Regions from separate parts of the Mesorhizobium sp. M0618 genome, predicted to be linked through region 1. Evidence: riboswitches for the same ligand, from Rfam matches in the RefSeq annotation. Region 1 holds a riboswitch; the other holds the start of a gene.
What was found. A riboswitch is a leader RNA that binds a small molecule or an ion and turns the genes downstream of it on or off. The one in region 1 is predicted to bind cobalamin.
Positions count from the first base shown of each region.

Region 2: linked by a shared signal. The riboswitch ahead of NKJ04_RS08715 (DUF1636 family protein) and the one ahead of metE (5-methyltetrahydropteroyltriglutamate--homocysteine S-methyltransferase) in region 1 are both predicted to bind cobalamin.

Region 1 is NZ_JAMYQH010000033.1:63,272-70,402, reverse strand. Features, by position in the region: gene NKJ04_RS27885 (cytochrome-c peroxidase) at 775-1,830, shown strand; gene metE (5-methyltetrahydropteroyltriglutamate--homocysteine S-methyltransferase) at 2,275-4,626, opposite strand; cobalamin riboswitch at 4,721-4,922, opposite strand; partial or broken gene NKJ04_RS27875 (helix-turn-helix domain-containing protein) at 5,628-6,099, shown strand; partial or broken gene NKJ04_RS27870 (IS110 family RNA-guided transposase) at 6,223-7,131, shown strand, end outside.
Region 2 is NZ_JAMYQH010000006.1:30,603-37,733, reverse strand. Features, by position in the region: gene NKJ04_RS08725 (cobaltochelatase subunit CobN) at 1-1,429, opposite strand, end outside; gene cobW (cobalamin biosynthesis protein CobW) at 1,448-2,485, opposite strand; gene NKJ04_RS08715 (DUF1636 family protein) at 2,488-2,916, opposite strand; cobalamin riboswitch at 2,955-3,158, opposite strand; gene NKJ04_RS08710 (winged helix-turn-helix domain-containing protein) at 3,188-4,387, opposite strand; gene NKJ04_RS08705 (NADH-quinone oxidoreductase subunit A) at 4,720-5,085, shown strand; gene NKJ04_RS08700 (NuoB/complex I 20 kDa subunit family protein) at 5,076-5,657, shown strand; gene NKJ04_RS08695 (NADH-quinone oxidoreductase subunit C) at 5,662-6,264, shown strand; gene NKJ04_RS08690 (NADH-quinone oxidoreductase subunit D) at 6,265-7,131, shown strand, end outside.

The DNA of each region.
Region 1 (7,131 bases):
ATTCACATCATTACGCATTGCAACCGCACAGTTTGCGGTGGCTCGCTTATGGGCCAATGCCCCGCGTCCGTCAAATGATGACGACAAGGTGGTCATCGCCCAGGATCTGTGGATCGAGGTGTGAGGCACTTACAGCCGGTGGACCTGCTCAAGCGCCGCGCCGGCACAAGGGCTAGATTGGCGATACTGCGCGTATTGGCCATGTCTTTCCTCGCGTGATGGGATGTTCGTAGAAGCGGAGCTATATGCCGGTGTGACGATCGACAAGGCGGACCGGCTATTCCGATAGGACGTCCATACTGTCGCATAGACCGTCGCTGCTTAGGTATTGAAACCGCCATCGCTGGTGACATCACAATGTGCAGCCGGCGGGTGTCGACAACGTCGATTCACGCAATCAGCCGGTCAGGAGGAACGAATGAACCCTGAGGTTTCAGAGGGTCACTTTTCGCAAGGCGTGCAGCGCACATCGTGCAAGAGATTGCCATTCTTGCGGATGCTATCGACTTTCTCAACGATGGCGGGAAGATCGCAGTGACCGAATCTACGAAGCCGCCCTCAGGGCGTGCTTTGATGCATACAAACGGTTGCCGAGCAGGGATACTCCTCCTCCCTGAAGTCCAATCGAGAAGAGCGATCACTTCCAAGAGGGTCCCAGCTCAGCCGCGAAAACAGGTGCCAGACCCCGATCCTCTCCCTCAACTGATCTAGCTCAGGGCGTTCATGAGCCGCAGATCGCATAGTGGCTGCGTGCACGACGCAGGAAGACCATTTATGAAAATCCTATTCAGAACGATGGCTGTCACCTTGCTGGCACCCACCGCCTTTGCTGCGGATTCGATCCCCACCGACCTCAGAGATACGGCATTGGCCACCTTCAGGGCTTTGCCATCCACCACGCCGACAGTCGCCAACAACCCGATCACCCCGGAAAAGATCGCTCTCGGCAAGGCACTGTTCTTCGATCCACGCGTCTCGGCGTCAGGCGTCTTGTCGTGCAACTCGTGCCACAACCTGGCCACCGGCGGCGACGACAATCACGAAACCTCGATCGGCCATGGTTGGCAGAAGGGACAGCGCAACGCGCCGACTGTACTGAACGCTGTCTTCAACATCGCTCAGTTCTGGGATGGTCGTGCCGCAGACCTGAAGGCTCAGGCGAAGGGACCGGTCCAAGCCGGCATCGAAATGGCCAATACACCGGACCAAGTCATCGCCACGCTCAAGTCCATGCCGCAATATGTCGAGTGGTTCGATGCAGCTTTTCCGGCTGAAGCCGATCGGGTCACCTTCGACAACTTCGCCAAGGCGATCGAAGCCTTCGAGGCGACACTGGTCACACCGGCCCCGTTCGACAGCTTCCTGAATGGTGATGAGCTTGCCATGACTTCCGAACAGAAACAGGGCCTGGCGCTTTTCATGGACAAAGGCTGCTCGTCCTGCCATGCCGGCATCAACGTTGGTGGGCAAGCCTATTTCCCATTCGGCCTCGTGGAACAGCCCAGCGCCGAGGTCCTGCCGGACAAAGACAAGGGCCGATTCGCGGTCACCAATGCAGCCGATGACTACTATGTTTTCCGCGTGGCGCCGCTGCGCAACGTTGCACTCACCGCGCCATACTTTCATTCGGGCAAGGTTTGGGATCTGAAACAGGCCGTCGCCATCATGGGGACCACCCAGCTTGGCGTAGTACTGGCGGACGAAGAAGTTGATCTGCTTGTTGCCTTCCTCAACTCGCTGACCGGAGAGGTACGCGAGGTCGCCTATCCCATCTTACCCTCCGAAACGGCGACAACGCCCCGGCCTGTAACGCAGATCTCAGGAAAATAAGGGCCAACTGGCTGCGGACGTCGCAATCGAAAATGATTGCGGCTTTTACTTGGGCCACACGAATTGCCACGTCCATCTCCGAATTGGCGGGACACGCTAGCAATACCCGAAACCTGCAACCTCGCCCGTAGTCTGCGCAAATCAACTGGGGAAGCGGACAGACGCGCAGCATCATATATTGTCGCCGCCTGAGCGAACATGCCAAGCAGTCTACTTTGAGAAACGACGTGTGTACGATTTGTTCGAGGCGCGGGGCCTGTATGTTCCCAAGGACCAATACTATAGCGTGGTGTCACATTTATATTTCTGCGGGATGAGGACACGTGCCGAAGGAAAATTGCACATTTTCGCCGTGTGGCTTATTTACAAGAGTGTGATCGGTTTGGCATATTCCCGGCCGACATCCGCCACCGGCAACTCCCCACACGGTGAGGAAGAGAAGCCTTACGCCTGCACTTTCTGCCGGAGCGCGCGTGCTGCAGCGACCATGTTCATGAGGGCAGGGCGGACCTCCTCCCATTTGCGTGTTTTGAGGCCACAGTCCGGGTTTATCCACAGTTGGCCGTCGGACAGTCGCTCGCGGGCAAGCATGACTAAGTCCGAAATCTCGCCGACTTCCGGGACGCGTGGTGAGTGAATATCATAGACGCCGGGACCGATTTCGTTCGGATATTTGGAGCTCGTGAAGGCGTCCAACAGTTCCATCTTCGAGCGCGACGTCTCAATCGAAATGACATCCGCATCCATTCCAGCGATCGCGTGAATGATCTCGTTGAACTCCGAATAGCACATGTGGGTATGAATTTGAGTCGCGTCCTTTACACCCGTTGAAGCGATCCGGAAACATTCGACAGCCCAGTCGAGATAGACTTTCCAGTCAGATTGGCGCAGTGGCAATCCTTCGCGAAACGCGGCCTCATCGATCTGGACCATCCTTGCGCCGGATCTTTCGAGATCCGTCACTTCGTCGCGGATGGCGAGCGCGATCTGGCGGCAGGCTTCGGAGCGGGGTACGTCGTCGCGAACAAAAGACCAGTTGAGAATGGTGACTGGGCCTGTGAGCATTCCCTTCACGGGCTTTTCCGTAAGCGACTGGGCGAATTGCCACCAGCGCACTGTCATCGGATTGCGCCTCGATACGTCGCCGAAAATGATGGGGGGACGCACGTAGCGCGACCCATAGCTTTGTACCCAGGCATGCTGGGTGAGCGCGAAGCCGGACAACTGCTCGCCGAAATGCTGTACCATGTCGTTTCGCTCGAACTCACCGTGCACCAGCACGTCCAGCCCGATCTCTTCCTGCCAGCGAATTGCAGCCTCGATCTCCTTCTTCAGGAACGTCTCATAGTCGACATAGCTCAGCTGGCCCTTCGCATGAGCGGCCCGCGCCTTGCGTACCTGCGGCGTCTGCGGGAAGGACCCGATGGTCGTCGTCGGGAAACGCGGCAGCCCGAGTGAGCCGGCCTGGACTCTGGAGCGCTCGCCAAAAGCGCTCTCTCGTCGCTTCGCGCTGTCCTCAATGCTAGCGATCCGCCCCTGAACAAGCGGGTCATGGATCCTCGTAGATGTCACGCGCGTGGCGGCAGCCTCGGCAGACGCTTTCAACGCGCCTGCTACCGCATCCTTGCCTTGGGACAGGGCCCGGGCCAGCAAGACCAGCTCGTCGGTCTTCTGGGCCGCGAAGGCGAGCCACGACCTGATGTCCGCGTCGAGTTCCGTCTCCATGCGCAGATCAATCGGCACATGCAGCATCGAGCAAGAAGGCGCGATCTCGACGCGGTCCAAGGGCCAGCCGGCGACGATCGCTTTGATGCGGTCGAGAATGGCGGGCAGGTTCGCACGCCAGACGTTGCGGCCATCGATCAAGCCAAGCGAGAGCACCAGATCCTTCGGAGCGAGCCGAGCCACCGTTTCCAGCTGCTCGGGAGCGCGCACGAGATCAATATGCAGGCCGGCCAGGGGCAGAGAAATCGCGGTTTCGAGATTGTCTCCCAGCGACCCGAAATACGTAGCCAGCATGATCTTCAGCTCGGGCGCGGCTTTCGACAGCTGGCCATAGGCGAATTCGAACGCAGCTCGTTCGTTCGGGTTCAGATCGAGGACAAGCGCTGGCTCATCGATCTGCACCCAGTCGGCTCCCGACAGCTTCAGCCTCTCCAGAAGCTGCTCGTAAACCGGCAGCAGCCGCGGTAGGAGCGCGATGGGACCGAACCCCTCGGCAGGCGATTTCGCCAGCTTGAGGAAGGTGATGGGTCCAAGGATGACTGGGCGTGTGTGAATGCCGAGAGCCTTAGCCTCGAGGAAGTAATCGACCGGCTTCGATGACGAGAGGGCGAACGTCTGATCATCATCGAGTTCCGGCACAATGTAGTGGTAGTTGGTGTCAAACCACTTGGTCATTTCCATCGCGGTTACACCAGGTCCATGAGCCTCCTCCTGGTGACGAGCGTGTCCACAGTCCTCCGTCTGACCCTGGTTGCCGCGCGCCATTGCGAAGTAGATGTCAAGTGGGACCTCGCCGCTATTCCAGCCGTAACGGGATGGAACGGCCCCGACCATGGCTGCGGTGTCGAGCACATGGTCGTAAAGCGAGAAGTCGTTCGACGGGATTTTCGACACGCCGCGATCGCGCTGCTCTTCCCAGCTAGCGGCACGGAGCGCCTTCGACGTCGTGAGAAGGTCGCCAGCGGACGATGTTCCGGACCAGTAGCTTTCAAGCGCGAATTTCAGTTCTCGCCGACGACCGAAGCGCGGCACGCCGAGCGTTGCTACAGGAATTTGCTGAGAGACAGTCATGTCATACCCCGATGATTGGGGCGTCGGTGACAAGGAAGGCGCTAGCAGGCCGGCATCAACGCCGGGTTGCAGCGGCCACCGAGACACCCCGCCCGTGGACGTAATTCGCGTGGCAGGTCTCCTGGCTCGCGGGGTCATAGCCTCTACCCGTCTTCCTGAGGGTATTCGCCTCAGTGACATGATTGGGGTTGGCTCGCCGCTAACAGTTGCGGGGGCAGCGCCGGCATCGCACCGGCTTCCCTCTTAGCTCCGCTGCGGCAGCGCCGCACGCGAGAACCACGACACGCAGACAATCACAGCAGTTCGCTCCTTTGTCAATGACGCATAACGAAATGTTTATGTCGTTATGTGATCGCGCTTTTACGCTTGTCTAACATAGTGAAATATTCAGTCGCCCATTGGCGGCGCTGCTCCGCTGCCACCATTGTCAACTAATGAATTCCTGTCGGGCTGCGACATCCCTCGCAGGTCGCCGATCAAGGATTTCGGCCAACACTTCAAGCGCGTGACAACGTCGTTAGAATGCAGAAGATCGCATTGGGGGCGATGTTTAACGATGCGGCCGCAAGCTGTGCGTGCGTGGCAGAAGCGGTTTTCACGGAGTGAGCGCCAAACGGTGGTCCGAGGGGAAATGGCACGCCAGTCGTCATCACGGATGACTAGTACCGTTCCACAGAGATTGTGATGGGTTGTTTTAGCGCAAAATCGGAAGCGATTCCGGAAGAATTCGGACGGCCCCGGGCGTGCGCGAGATGAGGCCGGCTTTTTCTAAAGTGATCACCATCTGGTGGACGGACGGAGCGGTGACGTCGAAGTGGCGCTGCATGTCGGCTTCGGCCGGGGCTGTTTGAAGATCCGGGCATAGATGAAGGCCAAATACTGGCCTTAAAGCTGCGTAAAGCGCGGCTGCGGCGCGGCTTGTCGTTCGCCAAGTGACTGACTCATTTCCGGATTCATCTGCGCCTGCACGCTGAAGGAGGTGCAGGTGAGTATAAAGTTTTGTGGACCTTAGCCAATCGGAGGGTGATCAACTTGACGCGCTATTGAGCGGGGGGCGCCACGCGACGCGCAAAATAAAACGCGCACAGATCCTCTTGGCCGCGAACGACGGCGTGAGCGACGAGGTGATCGCCGCAACCCTTGAAGGTCTCGGGATCGACGATTTATCGGACACGGCGCCGCTTTGTGGAAGCGAACCTGGAGAGAGCGCTCACCGAGGAGCGGCGACCCGGCGTTGAGCGCAAACGTCGAGCAAGGATGAGGCGCTTTTGGTGGCGACCGCCTGCTCAAAGCCGCCACCGGGACGGGCCCGCTGGACCCTCGAACCTCCTGGCCGAGGAGATGGTCCGGCTCACCGACCATGAAGAGCTGTCTTCTGAGACCGTCCGTCGACGGCTGGCAGAGAATGATCTGAAGCCCTGGCGCAAAGACATGTGGTGCATCCCCAAAATCGACGGAGAATACGTCGCCCGCACATGCAGCGAGATTGGGTCTGATCCAATTTTGCACACGATGACGTAATTGCTGCGTCGCTCCTTTGAACGAAGACTCGGCGGACGGCAAAAGCCGCCGACCAGTGAGATCAAGGAGGCCGCAGTGAAGCAATATGTCGGATTGGATGTGTCGCAGCGAGAGACCAGCGTTTGCGTCGTCGATGATGCTGGAAGGGCTGTCTTCCAAGGGAAAGTGAAGTCCCATCCGGGAGCACTGACCGAGTTGCTCCGCAAACGCGCACCGCACACCGAGCGCATCGGATTCGAGACGGGCGCCATGTCCAGCTGGCTCTGGCATGAGCTTAAACGGGTCGGAATGCCGGTTGTCTGCATTGATGCTCGACATGCGAAGGCGGCACTTTCAGTTCGAATGAACAAAAGTGATGAGAACGATGCCCGCGGCCTGGCCGAGCTGGTTCGCGTCGGCTGTTATCGGGAGGCAAGGTCAAAAGCACAGAGAGCCAGGCAACCCGATCCCTCCTGGTGGCGCGATCGCGACTTATCGCCATCCGCCGCGATCTCGAGAACCAAGTCCGGTCAATGCTGAAGGAGTACGGGCTGCAGTTCAGTCGCTCAACCGGTGCGCAGTTTCGGCTAAAGGTCGAGGCGTTGGTTGTCGACGGGCATCAGCTTCGATCCGTGATCGAGCCGCTTCTGACCGTTCATGAACAGGCTTGCAGGGAACAGGAAAAGCTGGACCGGCAGGTACGACGCCTTCTTCGTGAGGATGACACCACGCGCCGGCTTATGACGGTTTCTGGCGTCGGCGTCGTGACGGCGTTGACCTACCGCCATACGATCGATGATCCTTCGCGCTTTTCCTCGGCCAGTGACGTCGACGCCTACCTTGGTCTGACGCCGCGGCGAAAACAATCTGGGGGAACACATGTCAACGGGGGAGATCGGCTGTTGCGGACCTATTTATACGAAGCGGCCAGCGTCCTCATGCACCGGACAAAGAAATGATCGATGCTGAAGGCGTGGGGCGTTCGCCTGTCGAAGCGGATAGTAT
Region 2 (7,131 bases), on a different contig from region 1:
TGAGGTCCTGCAGCATGGCCAGCACGCTGGACGGGACATCCAAACCCACGGCGTAGCCGGTGCGGCCGGGCGCGCTCGGATAATCCGGGATCAGGATGGCTAGCTTGCGCTCGGCGCGGGGCGTCTCTTGCAACTTGATAAAGGCCGCGACGCGGTCAGCCACTTGCGCCACACGATCCGGTTCCGGCCGGTTGGCAAAGGCGCGGTGGCCAAGTGCTGGATCGGTCTCGCTCTCACCCTTAAAGGAAATGGCGCCGGCCAGGATGCGGCCGTCGAGTTCGGGCAGCACGACATGCATGGCAAGGTCGGCGGGCGCCAGGCCGCGCTGGTTGGTCTCCCAGACATCGTGGCGGGTGGTGGCGACGATGACCTGGAAGACCGGCATGCCGGCGCGGTCGAACAGGGTCTCATTGCCGGGTTCGGCGCCGGACGCGAAAGCGGTCGCGGTGATGATGGCGGCGGGTTTCAGCGAGGCGAGTGCTGTTTCCACGAAGGCCAGGGATGCGGGGTCCTTGAGGCTGGAGACGAAGATGGGAACCGGCTTGATGCCGCGCTGGCGGAGCGCTTCGAAAAGCGCATCGATGGGCGCGACATCGGCGGCCAATAGCATCGAGCGATAGAACAGGATGGGGATGATAGGAGCGTTGACGTTGTCAGCGTCGAGTTCCTTCACACCCCCCTCTGTCCTGCCGGACATCTCCCCCGCAAGGGGGGAGATTGCGCTGTCATTGGAGATTTCGCCAATTGTCGAGGTTGCGGACGCGTCAGCTTCTAATGAAACGGGAAAAGAGCCGGCTTTGATGAAGTCCGATCTCCCCCCTTGCGGGGGAGATGTCCGGCAGGACAGAGGGGGGTGTGAAGGATCACCAACGACCCCAAGTCCTGGCTCATAAAACCCGGCTTTCGGCACTGGAACCGGCTCTGCTACGTCCGCATCCGATCCAGCCAGTCGCGCCAGCCTCCGCACCAGCGCGCTCATATTCGCCGGGCCGCCCTCGCGGAAATAGTCGAGCAGGCCATCGAGCTCCTGGCGCGGCAGCGTCGAGGCTTCGATCAGGCGCAGATCCTCGTCGCGGCATTCGCCGGGCAGCAGCGCCAGCTTTATGCCGTGTGCGCGAGCGGTCGAGGCAAGCTGGTCGCAGCCGTAGCGCCACCAGTCGTAGCCGCCGAGGAGGCGCACGAGGATGACCTTGGCGTGGCGGGTGACGCTGTCGACCCAGAGGTCGACGGACATGGGATGGCGCAGGTCACGCAGGGCAGCCAGCCGCATCGAGGGCAGGCGGCCGGCATCGGCCTTCCAGGCTGCCGCCAGTCCGGCGAGGTCGCTGTCGGTGAAGGACAGGGCCACGATATCCGCCGGCGTCTGCCGCAGATCGACCGGCTCGGCGAGGTCGTCGAGCGAGGCGGATGTCGTGGTGAGGATGTGCATCGCAACCCGTGTCCGAGATCAGCCGGCGAGTATACGCTCGATCGCCGGGCGGTTCAGCCCCTTCAGGCCGATGACGACGAGACGCGAGCGGCGGTCGTCCTGCGCGGTCCAGGCGCGGTCATAGTAATGATTGACGCGCGGCCCGACGGCCTGCAGCAAGAGCCGCATGGGCTTGCCGCCGACCTCGACGAAGCCTTTTACGCGCAGCACGTTCTCTTCTTCGGCGACGGTGGCGACGCGCTTTGCCAACTCGTCCGGATTGGCGATCGAGGCAATGTCGACGATGAAGGTGTCGAAGTCGTCATGCTCATGGTCGAATGCGCCGTCATGGTGGGACTTGCGGTTTTCGATGTCGTCCTCGACGGCGAGACCGAGCCCGAGTAGCACGGAGGGATCGACCTTGCCATGCGACGTCGGCACGATCTTCACCGCGCGGGCGGAATGTTCGTTGATGATGGCGTTGGCGCGGGCGGTGCCGGCGGCGTCCATCAGGTCGCTCTTCGACAGGATGATCAGGTCGGCGCAGGCGATCTGATCCTCGAACACTTCTTCCACCGGATCGTCATGGTCGAGCGTCTCGTCCCCGGCGCGCTGCGCCTGCAAGGCGTCCATGTCGTTGGCGACGCGGCCTTCGGCCAGCGCCGGGCCGTCGACCACGGCGATGACGCCATCGACTGTGACGCGGCTCTTCACGCTCGGCCACTGGAAGGCCTGGACCAGCGGCTTGGGCAGCGCCAGGCCCGAGGTTTCGATCAGGATGTGGTCGACCCTCGGCGTCAGCGCGAGGATCTTGTCGAGCGCCGGCACGAAATCGTCGGCGACGGTGCAGCAGATGCAGCCATTGGCCAGTTCGACGATGTTTTCCTCCGGGCAGGTGTCGATGCCGCAGCCCTTCAAAATCTCGCCGTCGATGCCGATGTCGCCGAATTCGTTGACGATGATGGCAATGCGTTTGCCGCCGGCGTTTTCCAGGAGATGGCGGACCAGCGTCGTCTTGCCGGCGCCGAGGAAGCCGGTGACGACGGTGCAGGGAACGCGCGAGACGGAAGCAGTCATGATCAGTCCTTCAACAGGTCGAGGGGAGGGATGCGGGCAACGAGGCCACGCTTCAGGCTATCGGGGCGGCCGCGCCATGGAATCAGGCCGTCCTTCGAGGTGGCGAAGAGCTTGGCGCCTGTCACGAGGTCGGCGCCGCCGGTCGTGGTCAGGTCGCCGAAGACATAGCTCCAGCAGCCGTCGCGCAGGATGGCGGCGCTGAGGCGCCGCTTGCAATTGCCGAGGCATTCGACGCTGCGGATGCGGATGTCGTCGCCAGATGCGGCGCGGCGCGTGTCGTCCGCCAGCAATTCGCCGGCGCGGGGATGAGCGTCGGCGCCGGTCTCATCGCGGCAGGAGGCGCAGACGATGATGGTGACGCCGGCCAAGGCATCATCATGGCCGGACGAGATATCCGCTGTGCCAGCCGAAAAACTGCTGTCGTGGTCCAAGATCGGGCTCCTTGCCCGGAAACCCGCCGGGCGATCGGATTCTAAAGTCGCAGACGGCAGGTCTCCTGGCTCGCGGGTCATCGCCTTGGTAGCCGCCTTCCCGGGAACTCCCCAGTGGCTTTCGGCCTTGGCTCTTCGCTTACAGTTGCGGGGACAGCCGCGGATTTGGGATTTTGCCCCGCACCGCATTCCCTCTTAGCTCTTGCCGTTGCGGGCAAGAGACCATCTGAACCGGATTTAGGCTTTTGCGGGCGGCGGTGTCAACGCGAGCTTACGACATGGCGATGTCGGCCAGCGCCGGACCCAAATCGCCGGCCGGGGTCACTTCCATGCGTTCGAGACCGAGCCAGCCCTGCATCTGCTTCAATTCCTCGAACAGCTCTGCAGCGGTTTCAGGCGGCGCGCCAGCCTCCGCATAGGCCGCATGGACGCGCAGTATGCTGGCCGGGCGATCGGCCTTGAGGTCGACGCGTGCCACGATCCTGTCGCCGAGCAGGAACGGCAGGACATAATAGCCGTATTGCCGCTTGTCGGCCGGCGTGTAGATCTCGATGCGGTAATGGAAATCGAACAGCCGCTCCGTGCGCGAGCGCTCGAAGACGACCGGATCGAACGGCGCCAGCAGGGCGCGGGCCTTGATCTTTCGGGGCAGACGGGCGTCTTTGTGAAGATAGGCGGGCTTGTCCCAGCCTTCGACACGCACCGGCAGCAACTCGCCCGTTTCAACCAGTTCCTCCAATCGGCCTTTCATATCGGCCGGCGACAGGCGGAAATAATCGCGCAAATCGCCTGAAGTGCCCACGCCGTGGGCGCGGGCGGAAATGCGCAGCAATTCGCGGTGCGCGTCCTCGGGCGTGGGCACCGGCAGGTCGAGGACCGCCTGCGGCAGCACGCGCTCGGGCAGGTCATAAAAACGCTCGAACCCGCGACGGTGCGCCGTGGTGATGCGGCCGGCCCAGAACAGCCATTCGAAGGCGTGCTTGGCATGGCTCCAGCCCCACCAGCCGCCCGAGCCTTTCTGGCCCTCCAGCGCGGAAGCGGCGATCGGGCCGCGCTCGGCGACCTGACGGTAGATCTCTTCGATATAGGCAGCGTGTTCGCGGCCCCATTTGGCGAGCCCCAGATACATTTCCTCGCCGCGCTCGGCGCGCTGCATGCGCCAGCGCATCAGCGGGTATGTCTCGACCGGCAGGAAGGAGGCCTCGTGCGCCCAGTATTCGAAAACCGTGCGCTTGCGCGTCACGGCCGCGTTGTCGAGCAGCGAGAACGGGTAGGGGCCAAGGCGCGAATAGAGCGGCATATAATGAGCGCGCACCACCGCGCTGACGGAATCGATCTGCAACAGACCGGTGCGGGAGAGGGTGCGAGCAAAATGCCGGCGGTCGGGCGTACCGGTCGGGCGGGGATCGAGAAACCCCTGGGCGGCAAGCGCGATGCGACGGGCCGTGGGGAGCGAGATCTTTTCCTTCATGCAGGCATCACTTTGAAGTGTTTTGACCGAGGGTCGAATGGCTGATTCCAACCCATGCTAGCAGGGTTTTGGCGGCATCCATGTCAGGAGAGAAAAGTGGAGTGAAAAGCGAAGGAAATCAAACAGGAGCGGATCGGACCAGTTTGCCGCGATATGCCGTCCAGGTCGGTGTTTTGAACAAGGTTTGACTTGCTTCGCTGGAAGTGCTGCGCTAACCCTCGCCGCGTTGCAGCATAGGCCCTTAAAACGGTTCAGCGGTTAAACTGTCACGCTTCCGCATTAGGGTCCGGTGCTGTAAATCAAAGTGGATTGGCACCAACGGAAAGCCGAGCATGAACGCACTCTTGAGCTCATACCTGCCCATCGTCCTGTTCATAGGCGTGGCGCTGGTTGTCGGCCTGGCGCTGCTGGCCGCACCCTTCCTGGTGGCCTACCGCAATCCCGATCCCGAAAAGCTTTCCGCCTACGAGTGCGGTTTCAACTCGTTCGACGACGCGCGCATGAAGTTCGATATCCGCTTCTACCTGGTGTCGATCCTGTTCATCATCTTCGACCTGGAAGTGGCCTTCCTGTTTCCGTGGGCGGTGTCGTTTTCGAAGATCGGCATGCTCGGTTTCTGGTCGATGATGGTGTTTTTGGCGGTGCTGACCATCGGCTTTGCCTATGAATGGAAAAAAGGAGCGCTGGAATGGGATTGAACGACAGTTCAGGCACCCTCGTCGCGCCGAAGCCCAAGGGTATTATCGATCCCAACACCGGCAGGCCGGTGGGGGAGGACGATCCCTTCTTCCTCGAGATCAACAATGAGTTGGCCGACAAGGGCTTTTTGGTCACTTCGACCGAGGCGCTCATCACCTGGGCGCGCAGCGGGTCGCTGATGTTCATGACGTTCGGCCTCGCTTGCTGCGCGGTCGAGATGATCCACACCTCGATGCCACGCTATGATTCGGAGCGGTTCGGCGTCGCGCCGCGTGCGTCCCCGCGCCAGTCCGACATCATGATCGTCGCCGGCACGCTGACCAACAAGATGGCGCCGGCGCTGCGCAAGGTCTACGACCAGATGCCGGAACCGCGCTACGTCATCTCGATGGGCTCCTGCGCCAATGGCGGCGGCTACTACCATTATTCCTATTCGGTGGTGCGCGGCTGCGACCGCATCGTGCCGGTCGACATCTATGTGCCCGGCTGCCCGCCGAGCGCCGAAGCGTTGCTTTACGGCATTCTTCTGCTGCAGAAGAAGATCCGCCGCACCGGCACGATCGAACGGTAAATCCATGACCGCATCCCTGAGCGAACTGTCGACATATCTCGGCGAGAAGCTGATCGGCCGCGTGAACGACGCGGCGATTGCCTATGGCGAACTCACCGTTCAAGTCGAGCCACGCGATGTGGTCGAGGTGATGACCTTCCTGCGCGACGATGCGCGCTGCCAGTTCATCTCGATCGTCGACGTCTGCGGCGCCGACTATCCGTCGCGGGCCAAGCGCTTCGACGTCGTCTACCACCTGTTGTCGCCGAAGCAGAATGTGCGCATCCGCGTCAAGGTGCAGGCCGACGAGGAAACCATGGTGCCGTCGATCACCGGCGTGTTCCCCGGCGCCGACTGGTTCGAGCGCGAGACCTACGATCTCTACGGCGTGCTGTTTTCGGGCCATCCCGATCTGCGTCGCCTGCTGACCGACTACGGTTTCGAAGGCCATCCGCTGCGCAAGGATTTCCCGCTGACCGGATTCGTCGAGGTGCGTTACGACGACGAGGCCAAGCGCGTCATCTATGAGCCGGTCGAGCTCAAGCAGGAATTCCGCAATTTCGATTTTTTGTCCCCGTGGGAAGGTACGGATTACGTGCTGCCGGGTGACGAGAAGGCAAAGCAGTAAATGGCTGAAACTTCGGTCCGCAACTTCAACATCAATTTCGGCCCGCAACACCCTGCGGCGCACGGCGTTTTGCGCCTTGTGCTGGAACTGGACGGCGAAGTCGTCGATCGCGTCGATCCGCATATCGGGCTCTTGCATCGCGGTACCGAAAAGCTGATCGAAGCCAAAACCTATTTGCAGGCGATCCCTTATCTCGACCGGCTCGACTATTGCGCGCCGATGAACCAGGAGCACGCCTTCGCATTGGCCGCCGAGCGCCTGCTCGGCATCGAAGTGCCGAAACGCGGGCAGCTGATCCGCGTGCTCTATTGCGAAATCGGCCGCATCATGTCGCACATCCTCAATGTGACGACGCAGGCTATGGACGTCGGCGCGCTGACGCCGCCGCTGTGGGGCTTCGTCGAGCGCGAAAAGCTGATGGTGTTCTATGAGCGCGCCTCCGGTTCGCGCATGCATGCCGCCTATTTCCGTCCCGGCGGCGTCCATCAGGACCTGCCGCAGAAGCTGGTCGAGGACATCGGCAAGTGGATCGACCCGTTCCTGAAGTCGATCGACGACCTCGATCAGCTGCTGACCGGCAACCGCATCTTCAAGCAGCGCAATGTCGATATCGGCATCGTCTCGCTGGCCGATGCCTGGGCCTGGGGTTTTTCGGGTGTGATGGTGCGCGGCTCGGGTGCACCCTGGGACCTGCGCAAGTCGCAACCCTATGAATGCTATTCGGAAATGGATTTCGACATTCCGATCGGCAAGAACGGCGACTGTTTCGACCGCTACCTCGTGCGCATGGAAGAAATGCGCCAGTCGGCGAAGATCATGCGCCAGTGCGTCGATCTCCTGCTCGGCAAGGAAAGCGCCGGCCCGGTG